DNA from 4 places in the Bradyrhizobium zaerense genome. Region 2 is predicted to be linked to each of the others. Evidence: predicted binding sites of a transcription regulator. Region 2 holds the regulator's gene; each other region holds the start of a gene.
The links. The regulator PhoB, encoded in region 2, activates phosphate uptake and scavenging genes when phosphate is short. The targets are predictions, from matches to a motif close to TGTCATNNANCTGTCAT.
Positions count from the first base shown of each region.

Region 1 (4,175 bases), 1.2 Mb from region 2:
CGAGGTTAATCTGCGCACCCTCTTCAGCTATTTCGGCCATTTCATCAGCTATTTCGACCGCATTCTCACGCTCGACAATGGCCAGCGGGTCTGGACCGATTTCGCCGAATGGTTCTGGGGCTGGCACAAATGGCTGAAGATGCTGGGCGAGACGCTGCTGATCAGCTATGTCGGCACGCTGATCGGCGCGATGTTCGCGCTGTGCCTGAATTTCTTCGCGGCCGAAAACACCTCGCCGTCGTCCTGGCTGCGATTCACGGTGCGCCGGCTGCTGGAATTCGCCCGCACCGTGCCTGGCATCGTCTTCGCGCTTATCTTCGTGATCGCCTTCGGCTTAGGCCCGATGGCCGGCGTTCTCGCCATCGCCATCCATACCACCGGCGCGCTCGGCAAACAGTTCGCAGAGCTTGTCGAAAATGCCGACATGAAGCCAGTTGAAGGCATCCGCTCGACCGGTGCGAGCTGGGTCTCGTGCATGCGTTTTGCGATCCTGCCGCAGGTCTCGGCGGGCTATGCCAGCTACGCGCTGCTCCGCTTCGAGATCAATGTGCGTGAGGCCTCGGTGATGGGCTTCGTCGGCGCCGGCGGTATCGGGCAGGAGCTCATCGTCGCGATCCGCAAGTTCTACTACTCCGACGTCAGCGCCATTCTCGTCACCATCATCGTCACGGTCTTCCTGATCGACATCACGACCGGCTGGGTGCGCGGCCGGTTGTTCGGCAAGGAGGCGCGGACGTGAGCAAGCCGTCCGAAGTCGACACCGCGCAGATGCGCGCGCGCTATCCCGATCTGTTCGAGCGGCCGGCCTCGGCGCGGCTCGCGACGCCGGCCATGATCGTCGCAGCGCTCGCCATTTTCATCTATGGCCTGGTCGATCTCGATTTCTCGCCGTCACGGCTCTTCAACGGCCTCAGCCAGCTCGGCTGGATCAGCATGATGATGATCCCGCCCGATCCCGGCTCGTCGCTGCCGCTCTATCTGAAGGCGATGGGCGAGACGCTCTCCATCGCGCTGCTTGGCACCACGCTGGCGGCGCTGTTCGCGCTTCCGGTCAGCCTGCTTGCCGCGCGCAACGTCGTGCCGTCAATGGTGCTGCGATTCCCGGTCCGCCGCTTCCTCGATTCGATCCGGGGCGTCGATACGCTGATCTGGGCGCTAGTGTGGATCAATGTCGTCGGGCTTGGTCCGTTCGCCGGTGTGCTCGCCATCGCGGTGTCGGATTTCGGCGCCTTCGGTAAGCTGTTCTCCGAGGCGATCGAGGGCGCCGACCAGAAGCAGGTCGAAGGCATTCGCGCTTCCGGCGGCAGCGCCTTGCACGAGATCCGCTTCGGGCTGCTGCCGCAGGCTTTGCCCGTGATTGCCGGTCAGGTGCTCTATTTCATCGAATCCAACACGCGCTCCGCCACCATCATCGGCATCGTCGGTGCCGGCGGCATCGGGCTCCAGCTCGCCGAGCAGATCCGCGTGCTGGAATGGCAGAAGGTGTCGTTCCTGATCCTGATGATTCTGGTCGCCGTCGCCGCGATCGATTTCATTTCCGGCAAACTTCGCTTCGCCATCATTGGACGAAGGGCTGTCGCCTGATCGCAGCTGCCGTAGGGTGGGCAAAGCGACTTGTCCGCCGTAGCTCGGAGAGCGAAGGCGGAAGCGTGCCCACCACGTTCGTTTAGACATCGGGGAGAGATGGTGGGCACGGCGCAAGTGCGCCTTTGCCCACACTACGATTCTTTCCTCCCTTCTCCCCTTGTGGGAGAAGGTGGCGCGAAGCGCCGGATGAGGGTTGCTTCCGCAATTCAGCTGCAAGAGATTCACCCGCGGAGAGAGACCCCTCACCCGGATCGCATCTTGCGATGCGATCCGACCTCTCCCACAAGGGGAGAGGTGCACCGCGCGCTTGGCACTCGTTCACCCGTTGTCTACCAGGAACTCCACCCGTTCCGCCACGAAGCGCGAATGCTTGGTCACCAGCGGCTTGTTGTCGAGATCGTGGTCGGTGGCATCGACCACCAGGATGGGCCGACCGAGCGGCAGATCGAGCCGCGCGGCATCGGTGGCATCGACGATGCCGGCCGTGATCCGGGTCGCGCCGCGGCGATAGTCGCGCACACCGTAATGCGCGAGCAGCTTGGTCATCGAGCGCGTCGCGGCGAAGACGCTGCCTGCGCCCGGAAACAACTCTGCCGACAGCCATGTGGTGGAGACGCAGATCGGCGTGCGGTCGGCCAAGCGAATCGCTTCGATCCGGACCAGCGGCGCGCCGACCTTCAAGCCCAGCTCGCGCGCAAGCTCGCGGGTTGCGACGTCGTCGGAGGCCTCGATCAACTGGCCGCGCGGCTCGCGGCCGCCGGCGCCGACGATCTCGGAAAACCGCGTGCGTGAGCGCAAGGGATAAGCGAGGCGCTGCGCCTCGACATAGGTTCCGCTACCGCGTTCGGCACGCACCAGGCCGCGCTCGGCAAGGGCCGCGAGCGCGCGCCGCACGGTGTGGCGATTGACGCGATAGGTTTCGGCGATTTCCATCTCGCCGGGCAGCTTGTCGCCCGCGGCGAAGCGGCCGTCGGCGATGCCGCGCTCGATGCCGTCGGCAACGAGGCGCCACAACGCGACGCCTGAAGAGGCGGTGTCCTGCATGCTCATATCGCCGGTCAGCCTAGCCCGAAAATCACGGCTTTGTCACGAAACAGTCATGGCGCTTCCGTATCAAGTTGTCTAGTATCATAGACAACTTGAATTCGGCAAGTTCGGTGAGATCGGTGACCCAGCACGATAATCAGCAAGCCCGGCGCAAGGCCGCGATGGCCGTGCTGGCGCACGCGGAGGCGGGCGCGATCGCCGCTCGCCTCCGCAGCCTCGCCCTGCCCAGCCATGAGGATCTGCGCGAGCCCGAAAACGGCCTCGTCATGCTGCGAGGCAGGGTTGGCGGCGACGGTGCGCCGTTCAACCTCGGCGAGGCGACGGTGTCGCGCGCCGCGGTGCGGCTTGCGAGCGGTGAGGTCGGGTTCGGCTATACGCTCGGGCGCGATGGCGACAAGGCGCGGCTGATCGCGCTGTGCGACGCGCTGGCGCAGTCACGGGATTTTAGCGCGGCCGTCGAGCAGGACGTTATCGCGCCGTTGCGTGAGCAGCTTATGATCCGGCGCAAGCGGGCGGCGGAAGAGACCGCCGCGACAAAGGTTGATTTCTACACCATGGTGCGCGGTGAGGGGTGAAGCGATGACCACGATTGCGGAACTGCCGCCGGGTTTCGTCGACAAGGTCTTGTCGGCGCAGTCGACCTTTCGCTCGGTCATGGACGCGATGGCGCGGCCGGGTTCGGTCCAGCGCATCGTGCCGATGGCGGGAACACCCGGGCCGATGATGCGCGGCACCGCCGCGATCGCGCTAACGCTGTTCGATCACGATACGCCGCTCTGGCTCGATGCACGGATGACGGAAAGCCCCGAATTGGTGAAATGGCTGAAATTCCACACCGGCGCGCCGGTGATCCAGGATTCTTCGATCGCGAGCTTCGCGTTGATCAGCGATGGCAATTTGCTTCCAGCGCTGGAGCGCTTCGCGCTCGGTAGCAACGAATATCCTGACAGGTCCACCACATTGATCCTCCAGGTCGACTGCCTGGATGCCGGCCGCAGCTTCGAGCTGCGCGGCCCTGGGATCGATGGTGTCGCAACGCTCCAGGCGACGATCAAGCCCGCCGATCTTTTCGAACGGCTGCGCCTCAACGAGGCGCTGTTTCCGCGCGGCATCGATGTGGTGCTGGTCGCGGACGACGCCGTGGTTGCGATCCCGCGCACCACGCGTGTCGCGAACAAGGGAAGCTGAAGCATGTATGTCGCAGTCAAAGGCGGCGAACGCGCCATCGAGAACGCCCACCGCCTTTTGGCGAACGCGCGGCGTGGCGACAGAAGCGTTGCGGAAATCACGCTCGACCAGATCTCGGAGCAGCTCGGCCTCGCCGTGGACCGCGTCATGAGCGAGGGCTCGCTCTATGATCGCGAGCTCGCGGCGCTCGCGATCAAGCAGGCGCGCGGCGATCTGATCGAGGCGATCTTCCTGGTTCGCGCCTTCCGCGCCACCTTGCCGCGCTTCGGCGCCAGCGAGCCGGTCGACACCGGTGCGATGCGGGTGCAGCGGCGGGTGTCCTCGACCTTCAAGGACATTCCCGGCGGCCAGAT
Region 1 covers NZ_CP165734.1:4,129,043-4,133,217, reverse strand. The annotation lists gene phnE (phosphonate ABC transporter, permease protein PhnE) at 1-739, shown strand, start outside; gene phnE (phosphonate ABC transporter, permease protein PhnE) at 769-1,584, shown strand; gene phnF (phosphonate metabolism transcriptional regulator PhnF) at 1,906-2,637, opposite strand; gene phnG (phosphonate C-P lyase system protein PhnG) at 2,796-3,209, shown strand; gene phnH (phosphonate C-P lyase system protein PhnH) at 3,214-3,822, shown strand; gene AB8Z38_RS19960 (carbon-phosphorus lyase complex subunit PhnI) at 3,826-4,175, shown strand, end outside.
Region 1: a site for PhoB is predicted at 2,672-2,688, ahead of phnF (phosphonate metabolism transcriptional regulator PhnF). Genes of this name have one in related genera too.

Region 2 (4,175 bases):
TGCGGCGCGGCGCTGTTGGTCATGATGGTCTCTTGGATGTTTCAGACGGCCTGAACGCGCCTTGCGCAGCGCATCATTGGTCCGGAAAACGAAACGTGCCGCCTTTTAAGGGCGGCACGTGTCACTATCTTATGCTTGGCACCACGGGTGTCAATGCCGCCGGAAAGCCTCGCGAAAGGCTGAATCCGTAGTCTTGCGGTGCCGAATTTGCGGGTTTTGCCCACGGAACATGTGGAAGCGAGTCGGCAGACTCTTGCGCGTGAGTCACGCCATATTGTAGCGTTTGGCTTGTCAGATACGACATCTCGTGCAGCGGTTCTGATCTCTAAGTCCTCATGTACCGGCGTAAGCGTTCGGGCGTTCTAGGCGCGCCCGGCGAGCCTTAAGGGATTCTGACGGCACGGGTTTTTCGAGGCTTAGCATTCGCTGTGTGCCCCAGGATGGCTGGCGCGCGGCGAAGGAAAGGGTGCAATGACGGTTTTGACCTGGTCCGACGATCGCGTCGAACAGCTGAAAAAGCTCTGGGAGGCCGGACTTTCGGCCAGCCAGATCGCGGCAGAGCTCGGCAACGTGACCCGCAACGCCGTGATCGGCAAGGTGCACAGGCTCGGCCTGTCCGGCCGCGCCAAGAGCCCGTCTTCAGCTGCTCCCCGGCCGCGCAAGGCGCGTCCCGCGCAGCATATGATGCGGGTGAGCCGCCCCGTCGCGCGCGGCAACACCGCGCTGGCGCAGGCCTTCGAGGTCGAGATGGAGGCCGAACCGGTCACCTACGACAACGTGGTGCCGATGAGCCAGCGGCTGTCGCTGCTTGAATTGAACGAGGCAACCTGCCACTGGCCGGTCGGCGATCCCTCGAGCGCGGATTTCTTCTTCTGCGGCGGCAGGGCGCTCTCGGGCCTGCCCTATTGCGCCCAGCACTCGCGCGTCGCCTACCAGCCGGCGTCGGATCGCCGCCGTGCGCCGGTGAAGCCGTCGCGGTGAAGTCGTTCTGACGTTCAAGACGGCGGCCGTCATTGATGACGGCTCCAACAAACTCGATGTCGTCCCGGACAAGCGCGCCTCAAGCGCGCGCAGATCCGGGACCCATAGCCACCAGGCGCAATGATTGCGCGAAGTGGTCACCCCGAGTGTTCGCCAAACCACTCTTTGTGGTTATGGGTCCCGGATCAGCGCTCGCTAGCTCGCTTGTCCGGGACGACGGCTGGGATTGTGGCCCCAGCCGCACTCAAACTCACCCACTAAACCCTACGCCTGCTCCGCCTTCGCAAAGCGATCATCCAGCGCATAGCCGGCACCGCGCACGGTGCGGATCGGGTCCTGCTCGCGGCCGAGATTGAGCAGCTTGCGCAGGCGGCCGATATGGACGTCGACGGTGCGCTCGTCGATATAGATGTCGCGGCCCCAGACGCTGTCGAGCAGCTGCTCGCGCGAGAACACGCGGCCGGGATGCTCCAGGAAAAACTCCAACAGGCGATATTCGGTCGGGCCGAGATCGATCGGCCGGCCCGAGCGCGCCACACGCCGTTTGTCACGGTCGAGCTCGATATCGCCAAAGGCGAGCACGGTGGCGAGCCGCTCGGGGCTTGCACGCCTGAGCAGGCCCTTCACGCGGGCCAACAGCTCGGGCACCGAAAACGGCTTGACGATGTAGTCGTCGGCGCCGGTCGCCAATCCCCGCACCCGCTCGCTCTCCTCGCCGCGCGCGGTGAGCATGATGATCGGCAACTGCTTGGTGTCGGATCGCGCCCGCAGCCGACGGCACAGTTCGATGCCGGAGAGGCCGGGCAGCATCCAGTCGAGCACTATCAGATCGGGAAGATGCTCCTTGAGACGGGTATCGGCGTCGTCGCCGCGCATCACCGTCTCGACGTCATAGCCGTCGCCTTCGAGGTTGTAGCGGAGAAGCTCGGTCAGAGCTTCCTCGTCCTCAACCACCATAATGCGTGCGCCCATGGTGCCGTCGCTCCTTGATGATTCAAATATTCGGGAGGGTCGTGGCGAAGGTTGTCATGTCGCCCTTCGGCCGCTTGTCGGTCATGGCCTGACCTTCGATCATGTAGAACACGGTCTCGGCGACGTTGGTGGCGTGATCGCCGATCCGTTCGATGTTCTTGGCGCAGAACATCAGGTGGATGCAAAACGAAATGTTGCGCGGATCTTCCATCATGTAGGTGAGGAGCTCGCGGAACAGCGAAGTGCAGATGGCGTCGACTTCCTCGTCACCCTTCCACACCGCCATCGCCGCCGGCAGATCGTGCGCGGCATAGGCGTCGAGCACCGACTTGACCTGCTGCTGCACGAGATCGGTCATGTGCTCGAGCCCGCGGAACAGCTTGAGCGGATGGAAATCGGTCTCCAGCGCCGCGACGCGCTTGCCCATGTTCTTGGCGAGGTCGCCGATGCGCTCGAGATCGGTCGCAACGCGCATGGCGCCGACGATCTCGCGCAGGTCGACCGCCATCGGCTGGCGGCGGGCGATCGTGAGCACCGCACGCTCCTCGATGCGTCTCTGGAGCGTATCGAGCTCAGCGTCGGTGGTGACGACGCGCTGGCCGAGCGCGACGTCGCGGCGGATCAGGGCGTCGACGGAATCGACGATCATGCGCTCGGCGATCCCGCCCATTTCGGCGACCAGGCGCGTGAGCTCCTGGAGATCGGTATCGAAGGCCTTTGCGGTATGTTCAGAACCCATGTCCCGTCTCCTCAGCCGAACCGGCCGGTGATGTAATCCTGCGTACGCCGATCGGTCGGCGACGTGAAGATCTTGCTGGTGTCGTCGAATTCGATCAGTTCGCCGAGATACATGAAGGCGGTCTTGTCGGAGACGCGGGCCGCCTGCTGCATGTTGTGGGTGACGATCGCAATCGTGTAGCTCTCGGCTAATTCCTGGATCAGCTCCTCGACCTTGGCGGTCGAGATCGGGTCGAGCGCCGAGCAGGGCTCGTCGAACAGGATCACCTCGGGTCGCACCGCGACCGTACGGGCGATGCAGAGGCGCTGCTGCTGGCCGCCGGACAGCGAGAGGCCGGAGGCGTTGAGCTTGTCCTTGACCTCGTTCCACAACGCGCCGCCGCGCAGCGCCTTCTCGACGCGGTCGTCCATCTCCGATTTCGAGATCTTCTCGTAAAGGCGGATGCCGAAAGCGATGTTCTCGTAGATCGTCATCGGGAACGGCGTCGGCTTCTGGAACACCATGCCGACGCGGGCACGCAGCAGATTGAGGTCGAGCTTGCCGTCGAGGATGTTGGTCTGGTCGAGCATGAGCTGACCGGTGGCGCGCTGGCCCGGATAGAGATCGTACATCCGGTTGAAGATGCGCAGCAGGGTCGACTTGCCGCAGCCCGACGGGCCGATGAACGCGGTGACGCGGTTGGCGCCGAGCGTCAGGTTGATGTTCTTCAGCGCGTGGTGCTCGCCATAGTAGAAGTTCAGGTTGCGCACGGTCACCTTGGGGGGCGCCTCGGGCAGCACCGGCGCGTGCGGCAGTCCACCGGCCGCGCTCATCGATACGGACAGATCACTCATTTTGCGGTCCTCTCGGCGCCAAGAATGCGCGCGCCAATATTCAGGGCAAGAACGGTCAGGGTGATGAGCAGCGCGCCGCTCCAGGCCAGCTGCTTCCAGTAGGCATAGGGGCTCTGCACGAAGTTGTTGATGGTGACCGGCAGGTTCGCCATGGTCTTGTTCAGGCCCAGGCTGAAGAACTGGTTCGACAACGCGGTGAACAGCAGCGGCGCGGTTTCGCCGGCAACACGGGCGGTGGCGAGCAGCACGCCGGTGATGAGACCGGAACGGGCAGAACGATAGGCAATGCGCTTGATCACCAGCGAACGCGGCAGGCCGAGCGCGGAAGCTGCCTCACGCAGCGCATTCGGCACCAGGAGCAGCATGTCCTCGGTCGTGCGCAGCACCACCGGGATCACGATCACGGCGAGCGCCAGCGCACCCGCGATTGCCGAGAAGCCGCGCATCGGCACCACCACTGCGCCGTAGATGAACAGGCCGATGATGATCGAGGGCGCCGAGAGCAGGATATCGTTGATGAAGCGGATCACCGAGGTCAGCCGGTCGTTGCGGCCATACTCGGCGAGATAGGTGCCGGCGAACATGCCGAGCGGCGCGCCGATGCCGACGCCGATCACGGTCATGATCAGCGAGCCGACGATGGCGTTGAG
Region 2 covers NZ_CP165734.1:5,351,976-5,356,150, reverse strand. The annotation lists gene AB8Z38_RS25720 (aspartate aminotransferase family protein) at 1-23, opposite strand, end outside; gene AB8Z38_RS25715 (GcrA family cell cycle regulator) at 472-981, shown strand; gene phoB (phosphate regulon transcriptional regulator PhoB) at 1,246-1,953, opposite strand; gene phoU (phosphate signaling complex protein PhoU) at 1,976-2,692, opposite strand; gene pstB (phosphate ABC transporter ATP-binding protein PstB) at 2,704-3,525, opposite strand; gene pstA (phosphate ABC transporter permease PstA) at 3,522-4,175, opposite strand, start outside.

Region 3 (4,175 bases), 3.1 Mb from region 2:
CTCGAGATCGCCGGTCTTGCCGATCTTCTGACTGTTGACGGCGAGGATGATGTCACCCTTCTGGAAGCCGACACCGGCTGCCGGCGAGTCGTCGCCGAGCTCGGTGATGACGACGCCTTCGGTGTCGGCATCGAGATGCAGCTCGTCGGCAACCGCAGGCGTGATGGTCGAGACCTTCGCACCCTGGAACGGCGAGCGTGTCGTGATGACGAGCTCGTTGCGGCCCGAATCCGGCGCGGTCTCCAGCGCCACCGCCAGCTTCACCGGCTTGCCGCCGCGCTGCACGTCGATCTGCGCCGTACCGCCCAGCGGCCGCGTCGCGAAGCGATAGTCGAACGCGTTGGGGTCATCCACGCTCTGGCCGTCGATCGCAACGATCAGGTCGGAGGATTTCAACCCGGCCTTGGCGGCCGGCCCATTCGGGACCACGCTTGCGACCAGCGCGCCGGACGGCGAGCGCAAGCCGAGGCTTTCCGCGATGTCGGGTGTCACCGCCTGGAGACGTGCACCAAGCCAAGGACGCTTCACCGCCTTGCCGCCGCCCTTGGCGGAGGCGACGACCACACGCACCATATTCGCCGGAATCGCAAAGCCGATGCCCTGCGAGCCGCCGGAGCGCGAATAGATCGCGGTGTTGATGCCGGCGAGCTTGCCGCTCATATCGACCAGCGCGCCGCCGGAATTGCCGGGATTGATCGGGGCATCGGTCTGGATGAAGAACTGGTAGTCGGTGATGCCGACCTGGGTGCGCGCGAGCGCCGAGATGATGCCGTGGGTCACGGTCTGGCCGACGCCGAACGGATTGCCGATCGCCAGCACGACATCGCCGACCATCAGCTCATCCGAATTGGTGAAGTCGAGCGTCGGAAACTTCTCCTTGGTGTCCTTCAGGCGCAGCACCGCGAGATCGCTGCGGGTATCCTTCAGCACGATGTCGGCCTCGAACTCACGCTTGTCCGACAGCGACACCTTGACCTGGTCGGCGCCTTCGATGACGTGGACATTGGTGACGACGAGGCCGGAAGCGTCGACGATGACCCCGGAGCCGAGCGAACGCTGCATCTGCTCGGGCTGCTGGCCCGGGACGCCGAAGAAGCGACGGAAGATCGGGTCGTCCAGAAGCGGGTTGCGATTCTGCACCATCTTGGCGGCATAGACATTGACGACCGCGGGCTGCACCCGCTGGACGATTGGCGCGTACGACAACCGCAGCTCTGCCGGCGACGACGGGACGCGACGGTCCTGGGCGGACGCCAGATTGAGACTGGCCGAAAAAGCAAGGCACGATGCCGTCACGACGGCGGTCCAGATCGATCGAAACATTCCTACCTCTCGGAAAAGACGCCGGAATATAGGCGCGTTCGCCCCCCATTAGAAGGCCGCCGGACGGCAATATTCAGCCCGCTTCTGGCGCCTTTCGGGCTGCAAGCTTTGCGAGCGGGCCGACAATTTGCCTCGCCGCGCATTGGCATGACGCCCGTCATCTTGCATTCTGGACGGACGGATTCGGTTGCGACGAATTTACATCAGTGGGAACCGGCAACCGTGATGCGCCGTCGCGGAGCAGTCATCGATCGTTCTTAGGCTCTGCGCTTTCGACTTGGGAAGCTCGTCAACCGAAGGAGTGATGACGTGAGCAAAGCAAGATTCATGGCCACGGCGATTGGTCTCGCGGGCGCGCTGGCGGCCTCGCAAGTGCAGGCAGAATCGGCGAGCAATAGCGAGCAGGAGATCGCACTGCTGAAGCAGCAATTGAAAATGCTCGAGCAGAAGCTCGACAGACTGCAAAGCCAGACCACTGCGAACGCAGCGGCCACGGCGAAGACCAAGGCCGAGGTAAAGGCTGAAGCCAAAGCCGAAGCCCGCTCCGAAGCGAAGGCCGTCGTCGCCAACGCCAATGCTGCGATTCCAGTCAAGGGCCCTGCACCGGCATCCGGCGTTGTCGTAACGATGCCGAACAACCGGCCGACGATCTGCACCGCCGACCAGGCGAACTGCGTCGCCATTACCGGGCGCGTGCATTGGGATGTCGGCGGCTACGACTATCGTCCCAACACCGCGGCCACCGTGCCGCAGAGGCTCGACAGCGGCGAGAACGTCCGCCGCGCCCGCATCGGGCTCGCCGGCAAATTCTTCAACGACTGGAATTTCGCACTGGTCTATGATTTCGGCGGCACCTCCGACGGATTTGGCGGGGCAGCTCCGGGATCGCTGCCCGGCGGCGGCATCTCGGGCCTCGAGAACGCCTATCTCAGCTACACCGGCTTGAAGCCGTTCGGCGGAAGGATGGCGGTCGAAGCCGGCATCATGGACCTGCCCTACACGCTGGACGAAGCCACGAGCTCCAACGACATCATGTTCATGGAGCGGGCTTCGCCTGGCGTCATCGCCACCAACATCGCCGCCGGCGACTTCCGCTCCGCGGCCGGCACGCGGTGGTACAACGACCAGCTCTGGATCGGCGGCTATGTCACGGGACCTGCGGCGGGCGCGATCCACTCCGCCTCGAGCGCCGCGCCAGCCGGCACCAGCGAGCAGTACGGGGCCGTGGCGCGTGTTGCAGGCAATCCCATCAGCGGCAAGGACTATTCGGTGCATCTCGGCGCCGATGCGCAGTGGCTGATGCAGCCGCCGCGCAATCTCATCGCCAACACACAGACGGTCACGCTGAGCGACCGTCCGGAATTGCGTCTCGACCCGACGACGCTGGTGTCGACCGGTGCGATCGCCAATGTCTCGGGCGCGCAGGTGTACAGTCTCGAGGCGGCCGCGACCTACGGTCCGCTGATCCTCCAGGGTGAGTATTTCTGGTACAATGTCGATCGCACCGCCAACACCGGCGTGCCGCTGGTCGGTGCCTCGAGCCTGAAGTTCCAGGGCGGTTACGCGCAGGCCGGCTACGTCCTGACAGGCGAAGGTCGCAGCTACAACGCGGCCAACGCCGCCTATAACGGCGTCAAGCCGGCGCATCCGTTTTCGCTCGACGGCGGCGGCTGGGGCGCGTGGGAAGTCGCTGGACGCGTGAGCCAGATCGACCTCAACGATCAGCTCGCGACCGCCAGTGGCGTCGCCGGTGGACGCCAGACCGTCTACACGCTCGCGCTCAACTGGTATGTCAACGGCAATGTCCGCTTCATGCTCGACTACCTGCATGGCAATATCTCCAAGCAGGCCTCGCCGGTCTCGACCGCCGATGTCGGTTCGAAATTCGATGCCGTGGCGATGCGCACGCAATTTGCGTTCTGATGCGATCTACCATTGATGGAGACAAGCCATGAAGGCCGTCGGCTACAAAAAGTCGCTTCCAATCGAGGATACGAATTCGCTGATCGATTTCGAGACCGCAAAACCCGAGCCAAAGGGACGCGACATCCGTGTTGCCGTGAAGGCGATCTCGGCCAATCCGGTCGATTACAAAGTACGCAAGCGCGCCGCCCCGCCCGAAGGTGAGGTGAAAATACTGGGCTACGACGCCGCCGGCGTGGTCGACGCCGTCGGGTCCGAGGTGACGCTGTTCAAGCCGGGCGACGAGGTGTTCTACGCCGGCTCGATCCTGCGCCAGGGTACCAATTCCGAATTCCACCTGGTCGACGAGCGCATCGTCGGCAACAAGCCGAAGTCGCTCTCGTTCGCGCAGGTCGCCGCCCTGCCCCTGACTTCCATCACCGCGTGGGAATTGTTGTTCGATCGGCTCGGCGCGGTGCCCGGCAAGAGCGTCGATCCGCGCACGCTGCTGATCACCGGCGGTGCCGGGGGCGTCGGCTCGATCCTGATCCAGCTCGCCCGCCGCCTGACCGGACTGACCGTGCTCGCCACCGCGACGCGGCCGGAATCGCAAAAATGGTGCCTCGATCTCGGCGCGCATGCGGTGATCGACCATGGCAAGCCGATGAAGGAGCAGATCGAGAAGCTCAGGCTGCCGCCCGTCGCGCTGGTGGCGAGCCTCACCTTCACCGACCAGCACTACAAGGCGATCGCCGATATCATGGCGCCGCAGGGCAAGTTCGGCCTGATCGACGATCCCCCGGAATTCACCGTGAGCGTGTTCAAGGGCAAGGCGATCTCGGTGCACTGGGAATCGATGTTCACGCGCTCCTCGTTCCAGACGCCGGACATGATCGCGCAGCATCACCTGCTGGGCGACGTCGCCGACCTCATCGACAAGGGCGTCTTGC
Region 3 covers NZ_CP165734.1:678,301-682,475, reverse strand. The annotation lists gene AB8Z38_RS03365 (DegQ family serine endoprotease) at 1-1,323, opposite strand, end outside; gene AB8Z38_RS03360 (OprO/OprP family phosphate-selective porin) at 1,651-3,246, shown strand; gene AB8Z38_RS03355 (zinc-binding alcohol dehydrogenase family protein) at 3,275-4,175, shown strand, end outside.
Region 3: a site for PhoB is predicted at 1,555-1,571, ahead of AB8Z38_RS03360 (OprO/OprP family phosphate-selective porin). Genes of this name have one in related genera too.

Region 4 (4,175 bases), 3.6 Mb from region 2:
TACGTCGAATTCCGGGGACACGCAATGGCTCGCAAGGCGCCTCGCCCTATACTATGTAGATATCAACCGGTTCAGCCTTCAGACGGGCCGGATTCGAGGTCAGGCCGGGTGCCGGGAAGCGCCGCGTGAGTATACCGAACATCATTACCCTGGGCCGCATCCTGCTGGTCCCGATCATCGTCTGGGCCATCGTGTCGAGCCAAATGGAGGTCGCGTTCGCCGTCTTCCTGATCGCGGGCATCAGCGATGCCGTGGACGGCTTCCTGGCCAAGCGCTTCAACATGACGAGTGAGCTCGGCGCCCTGCTCGACCCACTTGCCGACAAGGCGCTGCTGGTCTCGATCTACATGGCCCTCGGGATCTGGGGCGCGATCCCGCGCTGGATCGTGATCCTGGTGGTGTCGCGCGACATCATGATCGTGGCGGCCGTGATCGTCTCCTGGCTGTTCGACAAGCCGGTCGAGATGAAGCCCTCGAAGGTGTCCAAACTCAACACTGTGGCCCAGGTGGGGTTCGCGGCGCTGGTGTTGGCCGCGCTTGCCTTCGGCTTCAATGCGCAGCCCTATGATATAATCCTGATGGGCCTCGTCACGGTGTTCACGCTCTCCTCCGTGTCGCTCTATCTGGTCGAGTGGCTGCGGCACATGAGCACGATCGAGGCCAACTGAACCGGGACAAGGCCCCGCAAAAGGCCAACTCGCGCTCGATACGTCTACAGTTTCAACCGAGGCCGGCGGTCCGGCATGGAGCAAAGCAAGCGTGGCAGGCCGCGTTCATCCCCGACAATTGGCGTTTTCGCTTCCGCATGCGGAGAGCCTGAGCCGGGACAACTTCCTCGAGGGGCCCGCCAATGCAGCGGGCCTCGCCTTGATCGATGGCTGGCCGGAATGGCCGAACCGCATCATGTGGCTTGCCGGCCCCGAAGGGAGCGGCAAAAGCCATCTCGCCGCGATCTGGGCCGAGGACGCCGGCGCCCGTTCCACCACAGCCAATGCGCTGACCGCCACCTCCGTCCCGGGCGCGCTCGCCACCGGCGCGCTGGTGGTCGAGGATCTCAAGGCCAAGGAATTTGACGAGCGCGCACTCTTCCACTTGATGAACCTCGCACGCGAGGACGGCGCCTACGTGCTCTTCACCGGTCGCGAGGTGCCGACGGCGCTGGATATCGAGCTCCGCGACCTGCGCTCTCGGCTTCGCACGATCCCTGTGGTTTCGCTCCTGCCACCGGACGACCAGTTGTTCCGCGGCCTGATCGTCAAATTCTGCGCCGACCGCCAGCTCACGGTGGACGAGAGCATCGTCAGCTACCTCGCCACCCGTCTGGAGCGGTCCTCGGCGGCCGCCCGACAGGCGGTGGAACTGCTCGACAGCGAGGCCCTCAGGCTGGGCCGACCGGTAACGCGGGCACTGGCCGCTGAACTGCTGCGCGACGCCTGATACAGACGACCGGCGCCCACGCCGCTTGACGCGGCGGGGCGGCGGAACATCAATGTCATCGAAACGTCATCGCACTCACACATGCTCTCCCCGGTTTTGCGCACAAGTCGCAAGTTAAGGCGAGACAGGATGGACCGACTTCTGATGGACTCTGCGCAAGCTGCTGAAATCAAAGATAAAGCCTCAGAAGCCGAGGGCCTGCCGGCGATCGCCTCGAGCCCCGAGCGGTTCATCAATCGCGAGCTGTCCTGGCTGCATTTCAACCGGCGCGTCCTGGAGGAATCGGTCAATCCCAGCCACCCCGTTCTGGAGCGGGTGCGATTCCTGTCGATTTCGGCGAATAACCTCGACGAGTTCTTCATGGTCCGCGTTGCCGGCATCAAGGCTCAGGTCCGTGAGGGCATCGCCGAGCGCAGCCCCGACGGCCTGACGCCGTCCGAGCAGCTCGCTTTGATCAACCGCACCGTCTCCCATCTTGCCTCCGACCAGCAGGCCATCTGGGCCAACCTGCGCGGCACCCTCGCCGATGTCGGCATCGTGCTGGTCGACGGCAAGGACGTCACCAAGGCGCAGCGCGCCTGGATCGAGGATTACTTCCTCGCCAATGTCTTTCCGCTGCTGACGCCGCTGGCGATCGACCCGGCCCATCCCTTCCCGTTCATTCCGAGCCTCGGCTTCACCATCGCGCTCCAGCTGACGCGTGCTGCCGACGGCAAGCAGATGAACGCGCTGATCCGCATGCCCGGCAAGATCGACCGCTTCATCCGACTGCCATCCGACGGCACGATGCGGCTGATTACGCTGGAACAGGCCACCGCGTTGTTCATCAACCGCCTGTTCCCCGGCTACAATCTCCACGGCCAGGGCGCTTTCCGCATCCTCCGCGACTCCGAGCTCGAAATCGAGGAAGAGGCCGAGGATCTCGTCCGCCTGTTCGAGACCGCGCTGAAGCGCCGCCGCCGCGGCTCGGTGATCCGCCTCGAGATCGACGCCAAGATGCCGGAGCAGCTGCGCAACTTCGTGCAGCATGCGCTCTCGGCCGCCGACGACGAGGTGTTCCTGGTCGACGGCGTGCTCGCCATGAACGAGCTCTCGCAGCTGACGCGGCTCGACCGGCCCGATCTGGAGTTCACACCCTACGTGCCGCGTCATCCCGAGCGCGTGCGCGAGCATGGCGGCGACATCTTTGCCGCCATCCGGCAGAAGGACCTCGTCGTCCACCATCCCTATGAATCCTTCGACGTGGTGGTGCAGTTCCTGCAGCAGGCCACCCGCGATCCTGATGTCGTCGCGATCAAGCAAACGCTATACCGCACCTCCAACAACTCGCCGATCGTGCGCGCACTCGCGGAGGCGGCCGAAGCCGGCAAATCTGTCACCGCGCTGATCGAATTGAAGGCGCGCTTCGACGAAGAGGCCAATATCCGCTGGGCGCGCGACCTCGAACGCGCCGGCGTGCAGGTCGTCTACGGCTTCCTCGAACTGAAGACCCACGCGAAGCTCTCGATGGTGGTGCGCCGCGAGGGCGGCAGCCTCACCACTTACGTCCACACCGGCACCGGCAATTATCATCCGGTCACCGCGCGCATCTACACCGACCTCTCCTATTTCACCTCGGAACCGACCATCGGCCGCGATGCCGCGCGCGTGTTCAACTTCATCACCGGCTACGCCGCGCCGAGCGATCTTGAGAAGATGGCGGTGTCGCCGCTGACCTTGCGCAAGCGCATCATCCAGCACATCCAGGGCGAGACCGAGCACGCCCGTCACGGCAAGCCGGGCGCGGTCTGGATGAAGATGAATGCGCTGGTCGACCCCGACATCATCGACGCGCTCTACGAGGCGTCACAGGCCGGCGTCCAGGTCGAGCTGGTGGTGCGCGGCATCTGCTGCCTGCGGCCCGGCATTCCCGGCCTGTCGGAGAACATCCGTGTCAAGTCGATCATCGGACGCTTCCTGGAACATGGCCGAATCTACTGCTTCGGCATGGGCCAGGGGCTGCCGAGCGCAAAAGCGGCTGTGTATATCTCGTCCGCGGACATGATGCCGCGCAACCTCGACCGCCGCGTCGAGGTGCTGTGTCCGTTGCAGAATCCCACGGTGCATCAGCAGGTTCTTGAGCAGATCATGGTCGCGAACCTGAAGGACAATGAGCAGAGCTGGCAATTGTTGCCCGACGGGTCCTCAACGCGTATGAAGACCGCGAAGGGCGAGGAGCCTTTCAACGTCCACAACTACTTCATGACAAATCCGAGTCTGTCTGGCCGTGGAAAGTCGCTCAAGGAATCGTCTCCGCGTCGTCTCACGCGCCGTAATGAACGTCATCAATCCTGATCGGGGATCGCCGACGTGAAACGACCGCGCAAGCGCGGCTCGAGCGTCGCGGTCATCGACATCGGCTCCAACTCGGTCCGTCTCGTCGTCTACGAGGGGCTGACACGCAGCCTCATTCCGATCTTCAACGAGAAGACGCTGTGCGGCCTCGGCCGCGAGGTGCAGAGCACCGGCCTGCTTGCGCCCGATGCGGTCGCCAAGGCGCTGACCTCGCTCAAGCGCTTTCGCGCGCTGTGCCGGGTGATGCAGGTCGGCCGCGTGTTTGCGATTGCGACCGCGGCGTGCCGCGACGCCTCCAACGGCCCCGACTTCATCGCCAGAGCCGAGCGCATCTGCGCCGTCAAAATCGAGATATTGTCCGGCCCGCGCGAGGCGCGGCTGTCGGCGCTGGGCGTGATCTCGGG
Region 4 covers NZ_CP165734.1:1,704,795-1,708,969, forward strand. The annotation lists gene AB8Z38_RS08555 (CDP-alcohol phosphatidyltransferase family protein) at 126-668, shown strand; gene AB8Z38_RS08560 (DnaA ATPase domain-containing protein) at 760-1,437, shown strand; gene AB8Z38_RS08565 (RNA degradosome polyphosphate kinase) at 1,582-3,771, shown strand; gene ppx (exopolyphosphatase) at 3,787-4,175, shown strand, end outside.
Region 4: a site for PhoB is predicted at 1,491-1,507, ahead of AB8Z38_RS08565 (RNA degradosome polyphosphate kinase). Genes of this name have one in related genera too.